2 regions of the Shewanella sp. 5_MG-2023 genome follow, and region 2 is predicted to be linked to the other one. Evidence: riboswitches for the same ligand, from Rfam matches in the RefSeq annotation. Region 2 holds a riboswitch; the other holds the start of a gene.
What was found. Region 2 has a riboswitch for lysine ahead of lysC (lysine-sensitive aspartokinase 3). Riboswitches for the same ligand answer to the same signal wherever they lie in the genome.
Positions count from the first base shown of each region.

Region 1: another riboswitch for lysine. It lies ahead of Q4557_RS17820 (Na+/H+ antiporter NhaC family protein); the one in region 2 lies ahead of lysC (lysine-sensitive aspartokinase 3).

Region 1 is NZ_JAUORC010000036.1:5,313-13,556, forward strand. Features, by position in the region: gene Q4557_RS17785 (proline--tRNA ligase) at 1-41, opposite strand, end outside; gene Q4557_RS17790 (DapH/DapD/GlmU-related protein) at 180-824, opposite strand; gene tsaA (tRNA (N6-threonylcarbamoyladenosine(37)-N6)-methyltransferase TrmO) at 826-1,572, opposite strand; gene rcsF (Rcs stress response system protein RcsF) at 1,843-2,238, opposite strand; gene Q4557_RS17805 (H-NS family nucleoid-associated regulatory protein) at 2,374-2,778, opposite strand; gene Q4557_RS17810 (electron transfer flavoprotein subunit beta/FixA family protein) at 3,232-3,981, shown strand; gene Q4557_RS17815 (electron transfer flavoprotein subunit alpha/FixB family protein) at 3,984-4,907, shown strand; lysine riboswitch at 5,318-5,538, shown strand; gene Q4557_RS17820 (Na+/H+ antiporter NhaC family protein) at 5,616-7,172, shown strand; gene Q4557_RS17825 (M3 family metallopeptidase) at 7,630-8,244, opposite strand, start outside.
Region 2 is NZ_JAUORC010000002.1:84,553-92,796, forward strand. Features, by position in the region: gene arcA (two-component system response regulator ArcA) at 1-215, opposite strand, end outside; gene Q4557_RS01340 (DUF3293 domain-containing protein) at 919-1,356, shown strand; lysine riboswitch at 1,774-1,950, shown strand; gene lysC (lysine-sensitive aspartokinase 3) at 2,199-3,548, shown strand; gene Q4557_RS01350 (succinylglutamate desuccinylase/aspartoacylase family protein) at 3,566-4,714, shown strand; gene Q4557_RS01355 (site-2 protease family protein) at 4,855-5,985, opposite strand; gene Q4557_RS01360 (DUF4144 family protein) at 6,049-6,426, opposite strand; gene Q4557_RS01365 (DUF342 domain-containing protein) at 6,528-8,195, opposite strand.

The sequences.
Region 1 (8,244 bases), on a different contig from region 2:
GTTTCTTTTTGTGTTGAAAGCAGGTACTTGCTAACTCGCATTCCCAATGTCCACTTAGTAGCTATTAATGTGCGACATTTTATCACCTGTAACGATGAAGTCACCAGATAATTAAGCGATACCTGACAAAGATAGCCATAGGGCTATGGCAAAATGATATGGGCGATAAATTAAAGCAACTATTTATCGCGTCGGTCGCCAATGATTTTGGCAGGGTTACCGGCAACAATCGCAAATTCGGGAACATCTTTGGTCACAATACTACCCATACCAACAATGGCTTGGTTGCCAATAGTAACCCCATCAACAATGCCAGCTTGGGCGCCAATCCATACATCACGGCCAATGACAATACCCTTTGATTGACTGGGTTGTTGATAGATATCTTGCTCTGCTGACATGCCATGGTTAAAAGCATAAATCGTGACGTTATTGGCGATACGGGTTTTATCACCAATGGTGATGCCGCAGCGACCGCCATCAAAAGAGCAGCCATGATTAATGGCCACTTCATTGCCTAGGGTTATCGGCCCATGTAAAAACACCTCGGCGGCAATCATGCATTGATTTCCCATAGTTATATTGCGCCCAGGCTCTGCAAACACATTGGCTTCGGGGGCGATAAAACACTGCTGACCAAACTTAATGGTTTCAAGCTGCTCAAATTGTTGCTGAACTTCATCTTGCCAGGGTTTAGCCCAGGTAAATTGTTTGTCTTTTAAGGAAAAATACAACCACGGCATCCAAGATAAACGTTTTTTATGCTGAGTTTGATAATCAGGACTTTTGTTTGTATCAAGGGTGCTGTTCAAATCAGACTTCATATTAGTTTTGACCAACGCTGGTGGGTTTAATTTCAATAACATTAATCTGCTGCTCAGTGACGGTCCAAAAAATATCAATATCATATAAGGCCACTTGATATAATTTTGGATCTGCTTTGGCTTTTTTATAAGCAGGTCGAGGGTCTTGAGCTAACACGTCAGTAATAAGTTGAATTAAATCACTGTTATTGAGCTTAGATGAGTGGGCGTCAATTTGCGCTTTTGCCAAGCTTGAAAATTGTACATCAATTAATTTTGGCGCATCTTGAGCGATGCCACCTGTCGCACTTTCTATTGAGTCAGAAAATGGAATATAAGGTTTTATATCAATAATGGGGGTACCATCTAATAAATCCATGCCGGATATTTCAAGACAAACTTTGCCATTTTTCTGAATAACCTTATGCAATTTAACCACTGACTGGCCAATACCATTAGGTCTGAATGTAGAGCGGGTGGCAAATACGCCTAACTTTTCATTGCCACCTAATCTTGGTGGTCTGACGGTATTTTTCCAACCTTGCTGTAGGTTTTCATGAAAACAAAAAAGCAGCCATAAGTGTGAATATTGTTCAATACCTCTAACCGCATCAAGGTTATTGACTTGAGGGGCTAATTCAATAACACCTTTAATATTTACCAACCCTGGTTGTCTTGGGATACCAAACTTTTGTTTGTAAGGGGTACGACAATACCCGACGGCCTCTATTTGAGAGCTAAAGTTTTGCGCGTTAGGATCTGTTTTCATGTCTAAGAAACCGTCAAGTGTTGTTACTAATAAATTAAGAGGGGGCATAATCAAGCATTGAACCGAATAAATGTTCAATGCTTTGTTAATTTAATACTAAAGAGCCATTAGCCAATGTAAGGTTTTAAGCAAAGCGGGTGTTAATGTCTTTAAAATGCTTCGGATAACAGCATAAATAAAATGACTTAGACACCTAGCCTGATGGTTTAATTTCTTTGACCATTAGCCATTAATAGTCGGTTGCTCTAATACTAAATTATTAACAAGTATCTACTGCTCAGTAGCGGTTTTAATTGCTTGGCCGACACAAATTGCTTGGCTGTAGCAGCTGTCGACCTGTTGTTCTGTTAATAGGCATTTTTTGATCATTAGCCCATTGGCACCTAGCTCGACCGCCTGTTTTCGTGCATCGGTTCTCGCATCTGCAATGCTTGCAGGAACCCCATCAGCAGTTTGTTGGCATGATTCACCTTCAACTAGGCCTAACACCTCAAATGACCCTTTAGGGCGTTGGTTCTCTTTATATAGAACCACATTTCCAGGTTTGAAATAATCATCAATTGCCTTAGCGTCTAGGTTACTATTAAAAGTGTATTCACTAGCACAACCAGATAATAATATTGCTGAGCTTATAGCTAAAGAAAAAACAGGACGAGAAACGTTCATAGTAAAGCCTAATTCAAAAGAGGTGAATGTAGTATAGTTTACAATGCTTGCTAGCAGGTGGGAATAGAATACAGATAAGAAAAAAGCTTACCAAAGTAAGCTTTTTCTATATGAAGGATGTCAAAACAGCAAGTGTTATTCCATACCAGGAATTAAGAAGTCTTCCATTGTTTTGCCATTATCAACTTGGTTTTTGAACACAGTTGGCATACGGCCTTGACCCGTCCACTGGATTAATTCGCCATCAACTTCAATTTGGTATTTAGCAGGGCGCGGCGCACGTTTTTTTGGTGCAGGCTTAATTGATACTTCACCTAAGTCTTCAATTGATAAACCACTGTTTTCAATTTGCGCTAGAATTTCAGCAATGCGTGCATTTCTTTCTGCATTGGCTTCTTGTTCTGCTTTTTCGTCTTCTTCTCTTTCTGTAATGATTTTTTCAAGCTTTACTGAAAGCTCACGTAAATCTTCTACAGACAACTCTTTAACTGCAGCTTTAAAACGACGACCATGGGTTAGTATTTCTAAAAAGTCACTCATATCAATGTGCATCCTAATGGTTATTAAATAATAAGTTTTCAAGTAATGCTTTAGAGATTAAAGAATACCTATCAAAATCGCTACATTGCTTAATTATTTAGCATTGGAGTGTCAATTTAATTGACCATTAAACATGTCAATAAAGCACAATATTTAATAGTAGCAAAATAAGTTTACTTGAATAGTCATTAATAATAGAAACTAAATCTGAATGGATCAAATAAAATCATCAATAAGTAGATAAAAATTAATTAATCTACCCTTTTAGGTACCTTATTTAATATAAATTGTGCAGATGTCAGTTCTTTTAAACGCACATTGAGCCAAAAAAAATATAAACAAGTGTTTGACTTAGGTTGACGTTAACGTTAACAGGCCGTAAAGTTGAGCCATATTACATTGGTTAAAACCAATGTGCCGTCCACATACATTGAAGGTGTAAAAGGAAATCCCATGAAAGTATTGGTGCCTGTAAAGCGCGTAGTCGATGCAAATGTGAAGGTCAGAGTAAACGCTGACAACACAAATGTTGATACTGCTAATTTGAAAATGGCGTTAAACCCATTCTGTGAAATTGCAGTTGAAGAAGCTGTAAGATTGAAAGAAGCAGGAAGTGTTACGGAAATTGTTGTGGTCACTATTGGAGCTAAAAATGCTCAAGAACAATTACGTACCTCGATGGCGCTTGGTGCCGACCGTGCTATTCATGTCCTGACTGATGACGAGTTAGTGCCGTTATCGATTGCTAAAATTTTAAAAGCGGTTCAAGAAAAAGAACAAGCAGAATTAGTGATATTTGGTAAGCAATCTATTGATGGCGACAATAACCAAACCGGTCAAATGCTAGCTGCATTAACGAATATGCCTCAAGCAACGTTTGCATCAGAGCTAACATTAACGGCAGACAGTGCAGAAGTAACCCGTGAGATTGACGGCGGCTTACAAACAATAAAAATGCCATTACCAGCGGTGGTTACGGTTGATTTACGTTTAAATGAACCTCGTTACGCATCATTACCTAATATTATGAAAGCTAAGCGTAAGCCATTAGAGACACTTTCAATTGATGATTTAGGCGTAAGCTTAAAAGCACATCAAACCATTATAAAAGTCACCCCTCCAGCTGAGCGTAAAGCTGGCATCATGGTGAATTCAGTGGCTGAATTAGTTGAAAAGTTAAAAAATGAAGCGAAGGTGATCTAATTATGACTATTTTAGTATTAGCTGAACATGATAACGCAAGCTTAAAATTAGATACCGCTAAAGCAGTAAGCGCAGCGGTTGCCATTGGTGGTGATGTGCATGTGTTAGTTGCTGGTAGTGATTGCGCTGCAGCAGTTACCGCAGCGCAAGCATTAACAGGCGTAAGCAAGGTATTAGTTGCTGATAATGCTGTGTATCAAGCGCAACTAGCAGAAAACCTTTCACAGTTAGTGGTTAACCTTGCAGGTGATTACGAACATATTATTTCTGCGGCTAGCAGTGTCGGTAAAGATACCCTGCCACGAGTCGCGGCGTTATTAGATGTGGCGCAAATTTCTGAAGTGATTGAAGTTGTAAGCACAGATACCTTCGTGCGTCCTGTTTATGCCGGTTCGGCATTAGCGACAGTGCAAAGTTTAGATGCGGTTAAAGTGCTAACAGTACGAACCAGTGCTTTTGATGCCGCAACCAATGACGGCAGTGCAGAAGCGGTTATGGTTGATTTTGTTGCCACAGCAGCGGCAGAATTTGTTTCGCAAACATTAACTGAATCAGAGCGTCCTGAGCTTGGCAGTGCTGGGGTGATTGTTTCCGGCGGCCGCGGTATGGGCAGTGGTGAGAACTTTGCTATTTTAGAAGCGCTTGCTGATAAATTAACTGCTGCTGTTGGTGCTTCGCGCGCAGCTGTTGATGCTGGCTTTGTACCGAATGATTTACAAGTAGGTCAAACTGGTAAAATTGTCGCACCTGATCTGTATATTGCTGTAGGTATCTCAGGGGCTATTCAGCATCTTGCTGGTATGAAAGACTCTAAAGTCATTGTGGCAATCAACAAAGATCCTGAAGCGCCGATTTTCCAGGTTGCAGATTATGGTCTGGAAGCTGATTTGTTTGAAGCGATCCCTGAGCTAACTAATTTGCTATAGTCCTTAATTAGAGCCCTTAATTAGAGCCCTAAATAAGAGTCCTAAATAATGCTCTTTATAATAGGATTATGGCTTACGCTAGTTTTTTAGTGAGTTAATATCCACTAATAAAAAACGGCACTAAAAGGCTTTTACCGAGAGGTAAAAGCCTTTTTTAATGTTCCGTAGATAGTTGCTGCCAATTTATACTAATGCGTTGTTATTTGCGGTGCTGTTCTATCAGTGAGCAAAAATTACCACTGCGTTAAATATGAACCCTTGCTAATAAAAGGTTACACTAGTGCTGCGTCAATGTGCGCGGTTTTAGTTGTGATGTTATATATCACAAGATAATCAAGTTTTATCTGGCAATGATGCTACTGCTTATGTTTGTATGATGGGGTGTTGATATACAGAGCCTTTCTGTTGTTAACATAAGTAGAGGTGCATTAAGTATCAGTACGGGTGAGTTGGGTGATGCCAATAACTTATTCGGAAAGGATTTAGTGCCGAAGTAAATGGATTCTATCAAAACCATTTATTGGGGCAGTTACCGAAAGGGACTGCACTGTCATGGTAATTTCTATCCGAAAGGGTAGAAGAATATATATCGACAACGATATTGATATTACTGTGGAGTGCTACTGAAAAGATTTTCGTTTACGTATTCAACGTAAACTTGCCTTATCAGTTATTCTCCATTCGTACTCAACGAAGAAATTATAAGAAATGATGATAACAAGTTACGCCGATTCGGCTCTCTCGCTTTTGCCACCAGTAGTGGCTATTTTGCTCGCAGTATTAACTCGCCGAGTCTTACTTTCATTGGGCTTAGGTATTATCACCGGGGTGTTTTTACTCGGTGATTTTTCAGTTAGCGCTGCAGCCTCAAATTTACTGATTACCGTCACGGGTCTAGTTTGGGATGATGGCGCGCTCAATTCATGGAACCTACAAATTTTAGGTTTCTTGGTGATTTTGGGCATGATCACGGCATTAATCACGGTAAGTGGTTCAGCTCGCGCCTTTGCTGATTGGGCTCATCAACGTATTCGCAATAAACGTGATGCCAAGTTGATGACTATCTTCCTTGGTGTTGTAGTGTTTATTGATGACTACTTTAACAGTATTGTGGTGGGATCTATTGCACGTCCAATCACCGACCGTTACCACATTTCACGGGCTAAATTAGCCTACTTATTGGATTCAACAGCGGCACCAATTTGTGTTATCTCGCCTGTTTCAAGCTGGGGAGCGTACATTATCGCCCTGATCGGCGGGATTTTAACGGCTCATGGCTTTGCTGATACAGGGCATTTAAGTGTGTTCCTGCAAATGATCCCAATGAACTTTTATGCCATTTTTGCATTATTATTATTGGTGTGTGTGGCGTTATTTGGTTTAGATATTGGCCCAATGCGTAAGCATGAACAAAATGCCCAAAAGGGTGAGTTGTTCGACGAATCTAAAGGCTTACCACCAGGTGCCACAGCCGATTTACCAGAAGCGGAAACCGGTAAAATCATTGGCTTATTCTTACCTATATTAGTGTTAGTTGCGGCAACCTTCTATTTCATGGTGGCGTCAGGCGCTGATGCATTATCAGCTAATGATTTACCTTTTAGCATTTTAGGAGCATTTGAAAATACTGAAGTGAGCTCGTCACTATTTTACGGTTCACTGGTGGGGTTAGCGGTCACCTTAGTATTAACTGTGAAGCAAAAAATTGCTCTGCCTATGGTGTTCACTGGCATCAAACTTGGCGCTAAATCAATGCTACCTGCCATTTATATTTTGTTATTTGCTTGGACGATTTCAACGGTTATTGGCAACCTTGAAACCGGTAAATACATGGCCAGTTTAGCCACAGGCAATATTCCATTTGCGATGCTACCTGCAGTATTATTTTTATTAGCAGGCCTAACCGCATTTGCAACCGGCACCAGCTGGGGTACCTTCGGTATCATGTTGCCAATTGCAGCTGATATGGCGATGGGCAGTGATAGCACTATGATGTTACCTATGCTTGCAGCCGTGTTATCTGGTGCAGTATTTGGCGATCATTGTTCACCGATTTCAGATACCACTATCTTGTCGTCAACGGGGGCGAGTTGTCACCATATCGATCACGTAATGACGCAATTACCTTATGCGTTAATCGTGGCGGTCATTAGTATTATTGGCTACGGTGTATTAGGTTTTACCGCGTCAGTGGCCATGGGCTTGGTCACCTGTAGTGTGCTATTTGTATTAAGCGTTATTGGACTGAAGTTGATCACTAAATAGCGTAAGCTAACTCGGTTTGATTTAAGCTTATCGCGAACTTTAGATATAGCTAACTTGTATGAAAATGCCGCTCAGATGAGCGGCATTTTTTATGTTTTAAAATCAAGGCTGCATAATAAAGTGGTATATATAAGCTAAATATCTAAGTCGAATCACTAGAGTGAACCTCAAAGGTTTAAGCTCACATGTTTTGTTTATGCAGCAGTTATTGTTAGCGAAGAGAAGCAGCGATTAGCACTGTGAGTGAATGACTGTTTCTGCCAATGGTGAGTGTGCAAGGGTTAGCAATTATAGGGATTAACAGGTACTGCTAATCAGCGTACTCGGATCTAGGTGAAAATTGAGATAAAAAAATGCCGCTCAAATGAGCGGCATTTTTAGGATTTAAGTTTAAGTGCTAAATAAAATTAGCTTTAACCAAACTTAAATGATGTTAAGCCACAAGGTTCTAATAGCGTTAGTTTAAACCACGACGCTCAAGTAATGCATCAGTCGTCGGCTCTTGACCTCTGAAGGCTTTATACGCATCCATTGGTGGTACTGAGTTACCCACTTCACGAATGGTTTTGCGATACTTCATCCCAATTTCACGGTTTAGACCGCCTTGAGTTTGTACGTAAGCAAAGGCATCAGCTGCAAGGATTTCACTCCACATGTAAGCGTAATAACTTGCAGAGTAGCCGCCCGGGAAAGCGTGAGCAAAATAGCTTGAGCGGTAACGAGGTGGTACCGCTTTAATGTCAACACCGTGTTTTTTCAGGGCGCTTGCTTCAAAGCTCGCCACATCTTGTAATGGCACATCAGCAGCAAGTGAATGCCACTCTAAATCAACTAGTGCTGCCGCCATATACTCTAAGGTGTCAAACCCTTGATTAAAGCTGCGAGACTCAAGTAATTTTTCTAGTAGTGCCTCAGGAATGACTTCGCCTGTTTCATAGTGCTTAGCATAGTTAGCCAGCACTTTAGGGTGCGCTGCCCAGTCTTCTTCAAATGTCGATGGGAACTCTACAAAGTCACGTGATACTGAGGTGCCCGCAAGTGATGGGTAAGTAACTTTTGAGAACATACCGTG
Region 2 (8,244 bases):
ATTTCACGAAGTTCACGGGCTAATAATAAACCGTTTTTACCAGGAAGGTTGATATCCATAACAACAAGATTAATCTTATTATCCTGCATGGCTTTATGCATTTCTGCGCCATCGTTTGCTTCAGTTACTACATACCCTTCGGCTTCAAAAATACTACGTAGAGTATTACGGGTTACAGCTTCATCTTCAACAATAAGAATGTGTGGGTTTTGCATGTCATTTACCTAAATTAAAAACAATTCGATTCTAGTCATGTTGCACTAGGGCTGTGGCGTTATATAGCTAAGAAAACGCCGATAATTTATAAATTCACGATAGGTGTTTATCTATGTCTGCCCTGAACAAAACACGCTTCATGACTAACTACAATATATAAACCAGTTTAAGGCACTAATATTTATCGCACTTCTATAAAAGAGTTATACGTGACGTAAATTTTGATCATAAAAAATCAATATTCAGATCGTATGCTGAGCTTGAGTAAGCTCACAACCTGTCAAAATATCTGTAAAACCGATGATTCATATAAACTAAGAGATTAAATTGCTGATTAAAGTTCCTTCGCAACCTAATTTTGTCCTACATTTATATTCAGTCTTTTAAAATGTAGAACACATTTTAAAAGCTTGAACACTTTACCAAGATTTAATTTCAGTAAATGTAGTCGCTTGTGTCACAACTTAGCGTTATGTAGCAAAATCTAGCTAGTGTGAGATATTGTACTCGTTTTAGGCATTTGTTAACAAATGAAATGTTAACAAATTTACGGGGAAGATTTGTTACAAAAATGCTTTTTTGGGTAAGCTTATGATTTTTAGGTTAAATATAATTATTGTTCTTGTGACTTACATCACACAGGGTGTTGGTCCAAGTCTTGGTTTGCTACACTGAATTGGTCTTAATTGAGAAAAATAAATGATGAATAATTCAATAGATAACCTTTGGTTTAAGTATCAAGGGACCCAATTTCTACTTACTCAGCGCCTTTCTTACGCTGTCCCCTTCGCCATTGTCACCGCCCATAATCCCTTAGGCAGCCAATTGAATCCGTGTCAAAACCGTTTGTTAGATAGGCGACTTCAACGGAAAATTCAGCAATTTAATAGCCCCTATCGTTGCTTAATTGGCGCGGCGCCAGACTTATCTCATATGGAAAAAAGTTGGGCAGTCTTTATAGAAAAAGACCAAGCGTTAGCGTTAGGCCGAGAGTTTAAACAGCTCGCTATTTACTATGTTGATAATGGGGTGTTGTCATTACTTGCCTGTGGTGAAGCACCTGACAAGGAAGTGTTAATTGGCGAGTTTGGCCCACGAACGGTTTTAGTTAATGAATTACCTGATTTGCACGATGAATAACATGATCGGCGATTAAGTGACATTTGTATCAGTTATCGAGGATGTTTAATATCAGTAACTCCTTCTATAGGTACTTAGTTAAGTGCCTTTTTTTATTGTTATTTTTATATTTTTATTAGGGCAATGGCTATTTATATACTGTTGAAACTTGATTGTTAATATTGAAGCTTAATTGTGCAGTTTAGTTGAAGGTTTTAACTCAATAACCTCGAATTTACATTGAGGTTATTACTTTTTATTTTTTAATCACTATTGTTTTATATCACTTTTTTGTTTCAAATTATAAATAATAGCTTACATGATACTATTTTGAGCTCAGTGTCTCTATTTACGTATTGTGTTATTTGACGATTTTATGGCATATCCCAATTGACTTGAGTTGTTATTTATTGGTATTTTCATGCTCTTCCTGTGGGAAGAAACAGAAGAGGAGCGTTAGCTAGGTAGTAAGTTCGAGGAAAACCAATTCCTATGACAGCTTATGAGGGAGATTAGCGCCGAGGTACTGGTATGTTTGGTTGGCATTCGGTATCGGTCGTTTAGGTTGAATCCTAGCGATTGTCACCTATTTTTTGGTGGAGAGCTTCTGGTGAAAGATTGCTGTTTCCCTTCTTTAAGGGTGCGTTATCACTGCACCAGGCTCTTCGAACGAAGTAAGTTCGGAGTGTAATCATGTTTTTACGTATTAAATTTCAAGTTGTTCCAATACTGTGTACTCAGTTTATGTCTACTCAGTCCATGTCTACTGAAAGTATGTTTAGTCAAAGTTTGTCTGCTAAAACTTTGTCTACTAAAACTTTGTCTAGTAAAAGTTCGTCTGCGAATGTCGTGGAGGTATCAGCATGAGTTTAGTTGTTGCTAAGTTCGGTGGCACCTCAGTTGCTGATTTTGACGCCATGAACCGCTGTGCGGACATTATTTTAGCCAATGCCAATACCCGCGTCGTTGTTGTTAGTGCTTCTAGCGGTGTCACTAATTTACTGGTTGAGTTAACTCAAGCCAATGTGAACGACCAACGCCGCTTAAGTTTAGTCACTCAAATTGCTAAAATTCAATATGACATTGTTGATAAGCTGGCGCGTCCACAAGATGTAGCTGCTACGATTGATAAGCTATTAAGCAGAATGGCAGTGCTTAGTGATAAGTTAGTGCTCGATAGAAGCAAAGCCATCATTGATGAGCTGTTATCCATGGGTGAGCAATGTTCATCATTATTGTTCTCTGCGGTTATTCGCCAAAAAGGCACGCCATCAAGTTCATTTGATGTGCGCCAAGTATTAAGAACCGATAGCCATTTTGGTAAAGCAGAGCCGCAAATTGAGCAAATTGCGCTCCTAGGCGCGGAGCATTTACAGCCGTTATTGGCTCAGCAAGTGATCGTGACTCAAGGTTTTATTGGCGCTGATGAAGCAGGCAACACCACCACCTTAGGCCGTGGCGGCAGTGATTATTCAGCTGCGTTATTAGCTGAAGCCTTAAAAGCAGATGCGGTAGAGATTTGGACTGATGTGGCCGGAATTTATACCACTGACCCACGTTTAGCGCCTAATGCGAGACCTATCGCTGAAATTAGCTTTAATGAAGCGGCTGAGATGGCTACCTTTGGCGCTAAAGTATTACACCCTGCGACGATTTTACCGGCCGTGCGTCAACAAATTCAGGTGTTTGTTGGTTCCAGTAAAGCACCTGAACAAGGTGGAACTTGGATCCGTCATCAAGTAGAAGATGCCCCGGTTTATCGAGCTGTGGCTCTAAGACGCGATCAAACTTTATTAAACCTGCATAGCTTACAAATGCTCCATGCTCAGGGCTTTTTAGCGCACACCTTTGCCACGCTTGCTAAGCATAAAATTTCAGTTGATTTGATTACCACCTCAGAAGTTAATGTGTCACTAACGCTTGATAAAACCGGTTCTGACTCCAGCGGGCAGGGGTTATTAAGCGAGTCATTACTGCAAGAACTATCACAAAATTGCCGTGTAAGAGTGGAAGATAAATTAGCTTTAGTGGCGATTATTGGTAATCAAATAGCGTCAACAGCAGGTATTTGCAGCCGAGTTTTTGGGGTACTTGAACAGCATAATGTGCGCATGATTTGCCAAGGGGCTAGCCCACATAACTTATGTGTTCTCGTCGCTGAATCTGAAGCCGCAGATGTGGTTAACTCTCTGCACCAAAACTTATTTGAATAATTGCTAACGTGGCAGGTATGACATCAGTGAATTCAATTACAGAACAGGCTAACGATTATTCAGCCACCATGTCTCGGGTTGAAGTGGGAGAGCTTGCCACAGGCCAAGCGTTAACGGCGCCACTGTTTAGCTTTAAAGGCTCAGATGACGCCGCGCCCAGTGTTTATATTCAGGCCAATGTTCATGGGGCTGAAGTGCAGGGTAATGCGGTGATACATCAGCTGATGACTTTACTGCAAGACTACACTGTATTAGGCGATATTCACTGCGTGCCATTAGCCAACCCTTTAGGCATTAATCAAAAAAGTGGCGAGTTTACCTTAGGGCGATTTGATCCTATCACTGGGGTGAATTGGAACCGAGAGTATTATGATCAGTCACTTGATATTGCGAGCTGGTTCACTGAGCATCAACACTTTGCCGACAAGGACTTGTTTAGTGCTTTTAGGCAAACCTTAGTCAATAATTGCCAGCAACGTTTAGCCAACCTTTGGGGTATTAGTACCGGGCATCGCTTAGCGGTGACATTACAACATATGGCCCATGGCGCTGATATCGTGCTTGATTTACATACCGGGCCTAAATCTGCAAAGCACCTTTATTGCCCTGAGTATGATGCAGCCGCAGCCGCGTTTTTCTCGATCCCCTTATCGTTAATTATCCCCAATGAATTTGGCGGCGCCATGGATGAAGCGGTTTTTTGTCCATGGTGGCAATTAACTGAATATGCAGCGTTAAAAGGGCGCATATTCGATGTGCCTGTGGCGGCTTTTACCTTAGAGCTAGCAAGCCAAGAACGTATTGATATGGCAGATGCTAAAAATGATGCCCTAGGTATTTTGGCCTATTTGAGCCATCGGGGAGTGATCAAAGAGCATGTTGCTCCTGCCAGCATGAAACGCTGGGGCTGTTACTTAAAGGATTATAAAAAGTTTCATGCCCCTAAAGCGGGTTTAGTGGAATACTGCGCAGCGGTTGGTGAGCCGTTAGCTGCTGGCGAGCCTTTAGTGACCTTATTAAGGTTAGATCAGTACGGCAGTGATAATGCCGTCACTTCGGTGAGTTTGCCGATAGATTGCGTGCCAGTGCTGCATTTTGCTTCAGCTTCAGTCCATCAAGGCACTGAGCTGTATAAAGTCATGACTAAGGTATTTGAAATTCCATAAGCTAAATAGATAAGTTAATTTCGTTTTTTCAGCAAGTTAAGCCCGTAGCTAGTTTTTACGGGCTTAGTTTTTACGGACTTAGTTCTCTCAGGCTTAGTTCTTGCTAGCTTAGTTGATGTTAAGCACTGCTATTTATTTGACTAGCTTCTTAATATTTCTAATGGCATCGACAGCATTTCATCGCCAGATGCAGCAAAATACCAAATAATAGCAATCAGTAAGCCAACCGTAATGAAGTACCACAAGGTCGAGAAGATTTGCCCATAACGGTCAAGGGGCAATAAATGACTTTGATGACGGCTTTTCCATTCAAATACAATCTCAAGACTGCCAATTAATAATAAGAAGCCCAGTAATGCCAGTCCAAGGCTGTAGCTAATGAATACCCCAGCGGCTGCGCCTGCGATACAGGCGATTAGACCCACCATGCTATTCATCGAAAAGGTGATACTTTTTAAAATATGACCACCATCTAAAGGCAGTATCGGCAATAAATTAAAGAGGTTTAATAGGGCGTTAAAGCTGGCCAGTCCGGCAAAAAAGATATTACCCGTCAGCCAATAAGCCAGCATACAGCCGATGGACATAAACAGGCCAAAAGTCGGCCCCATAATAGAGATCACCACGTTCTGCCAACGGGTATTAATACGCTCGTCACTAACAGCAAGGCCGCCCATAAATGGGATCAAATAAATCCCTTTGGTTTTCATGCCAAAGTGTTTCATTGCTTTGATATGACCATATTCATGGATAACCAAACAGGCAATCAAGGCTAATGCAAACTCAATTGAAAATAGCCAAGAGTAGGCCGCCACACTGGCTGCAGCGAGCATGGCTTTAATCACTTTGGCGCTTTTAAGTAACTTAAAACCTAGAGAGGCTAAGCCAACAAAACTGAATTTTTGTTGTTTAACTGGGGCCACTTCAGGGGTTTGTCGTTCTATGTCCTTGCTGTTACGCTGGCCATCGGCAATGGTGTTATTGTCCACCAAAACCGTATAGTTGATGATAAATGGTTGCCACTGCACATCAGACTCTAAGCGCACTTTCATGACTTGGCGGTTGGTTTGGGTGATGACATCATCATGACTGGGTTCTGCTAGTGAACTCGGTCTAGACAACTCAAATTCGTGGATAGTAAAGCTTTGATTATCAGCAGAAGCCGACTTTTGCGAAACCAGTTGATTATCCCAATAGAGCTGTTGCCAGCCAGCCATGGAGCCCTCTAATCGTAGGCGTTTTCCTAGGCATTCTATGTTTAACAGTTCCATGCTTGATACTCGTATTACGGGATAAAATGTGGAACAGCATTTTGCCTGAGTCGTGAGGCTGACTCAAGAAAATTCAGACTCAAGAAATTCAACCGTTTCAATTCCTTGTCTAATAGTACTGAAAATAAGCTTTGCGCTGCAGCAATGACCATTTAGCTGGGCATGTTGGCGTACATAATGAATGAAAGTCATTAAGTCGATAGCCTGAGTGCTTAATGCTAATTGAGGCAATGCGGCTACGGTTATAGGTTGGCTGGTATCTGTTGCTGAGTTGATGGAAATATCGAAAGTATTGCCTTCACTGTCGAGTAACTTATCGCAGGTACCTGCAATATGAGGAGTTAAGCAGCAAAACTCTAGCCAGTCTCTATCACTAGCTAGATAAATAAGCTCGTCACAGCTTTGCTGCTTGATGACTGCGGGCCAACAAATACTTTGCATGATAAAACCTGTAGGCGGTGACACTGAGTAACCATTGATAAACTCAATGATTTAAGGCCACACTATTGCCGCTTGAAGTATGTACCCGTTACATAGTGCAACTATCGGTTGCCATAATCAAAACTAATTTCATTTTGCTTATTCATGACGAGGCAAGGGCCGTGCTCCCGTTGGGTTGTATTTTTAGACGGGCCAATATTAATTTTAACGTTGGTAAAGATATGCTTTTTGGCCTGAATAAAATGCTTATTATAGTAGCCATCGGCATCTTGCTGTAATTGCTTGAACTGCGCTTCTAACTGCGCACGATTGCTGGCGAGTTGTTTCTTTTCATCCAGCATCATTTTTACTTGCTCTATCATGCCTGCATCGGTTTGCCATTCGCTTTTAGGTGGCAGCTTGCGTAATCTAGCTTCAATATCAAGGCCTGCAATGACAAGCTGTTTGATTTTATCATGGGTAGTTTTGACTTCTGCGCGAATTTGAGCTTGATCCATGGCGCAAAATAATGCGGTTTTAGTGCCTGCTGTAGCGCCAATTGCCACCGCATGAATGCCTTTGCTAGCGCTCGCCTTGCCACCAACCAGATCGCCTCGTCTGCCGCTAGGATCACTCACTGTGATGACACCGTTTGAACATGCGTGACTATGAAGTAATTGCTTGGTCACTAAGATATCATTGTCAGCATTAAGGCTTGAGTATTGCACGAATTGTGCGCAAATTTGTCCTTGGGCATTAATTGTGGTGCTAAGTTGATGCTCTTTAATTTGGCGACCAATGATGCCTTTACTGACAATGATATCGCCTTTGGCATCCAGTGTTGCTGAGTCCACAAACCCCATGACGGTAATATCGCCGCTACTTTTCACTTGCATGCCTTCATGGACATCACCGCTAATTAACACGCTGCCTTCAAAGTTCACATGGCCAAAATTGACATCAACGTCTTTAATTTGTAGTACATCATCCACTTGCATGCCAAGGCGGGTTTCAACTGGCTGACCTGAAACTGTCGCAATTAATAAGTTAGGATCATTGACGGCCAGTTGAGTGCCATTACCTGGTTGCATAATCATGTCTTTGCCGGGGATTTGCGGCAAAACATCATCATTGACGTTATAACCTGCAACACCATCTGTAGCAGGGGTTTTAATCATTAATACATCGTTTGGTTTTACCATGATCATGGCGCCCAAATCGCGCATATCCACCGATCCATCTTCTCGCTCTTGGGGTTGCAATAAGCGCTCGCGGGCTAATGGCACTTGCCTTGCTAGGCTGGCATTGGTGCCATTTTGGGGCTGTTTACCGTGGGCGATCAGCGAGCGACATTGCTCACCTGGCGGTAAGGTGTCTAATTGTTGTAGTAGCGATAGGATGTTGGGTTTGCTTAAGCCCATTTTAACCTTATGGAATTTAAGCGCATTTAAAATGGTTGGCAGTGTTGGGTCTTGGCCGCCATAGGCAGACACCAAGCTCATTGAGGCTGACATTTTATCTTCGCTGATCTCGATGATGACTTTACCATCAAGGCGCTCAGCAATAATAAAAAATAATTCGTGTTTACCGCTATCGACACTGCAGTGACTATTTACTTCAGCGGTCGCCTTAGCAATGTTTTGCTCTAAGGGCCGCAGCATGGCAAATTCAGGCTGATTAAGTAACTGGGTTATATCATCTTCAGTGATGGGGCCGTGACGGCTAGGCGTAACGCGAAGCTCAACTTGAGTTTGATCAACATTAAAAACCGCTAAATCTGATGCTAGCATAAAATCCCTTATTTTTACGTTCTACATTTGAGCTTATTAGGCTGCCCAA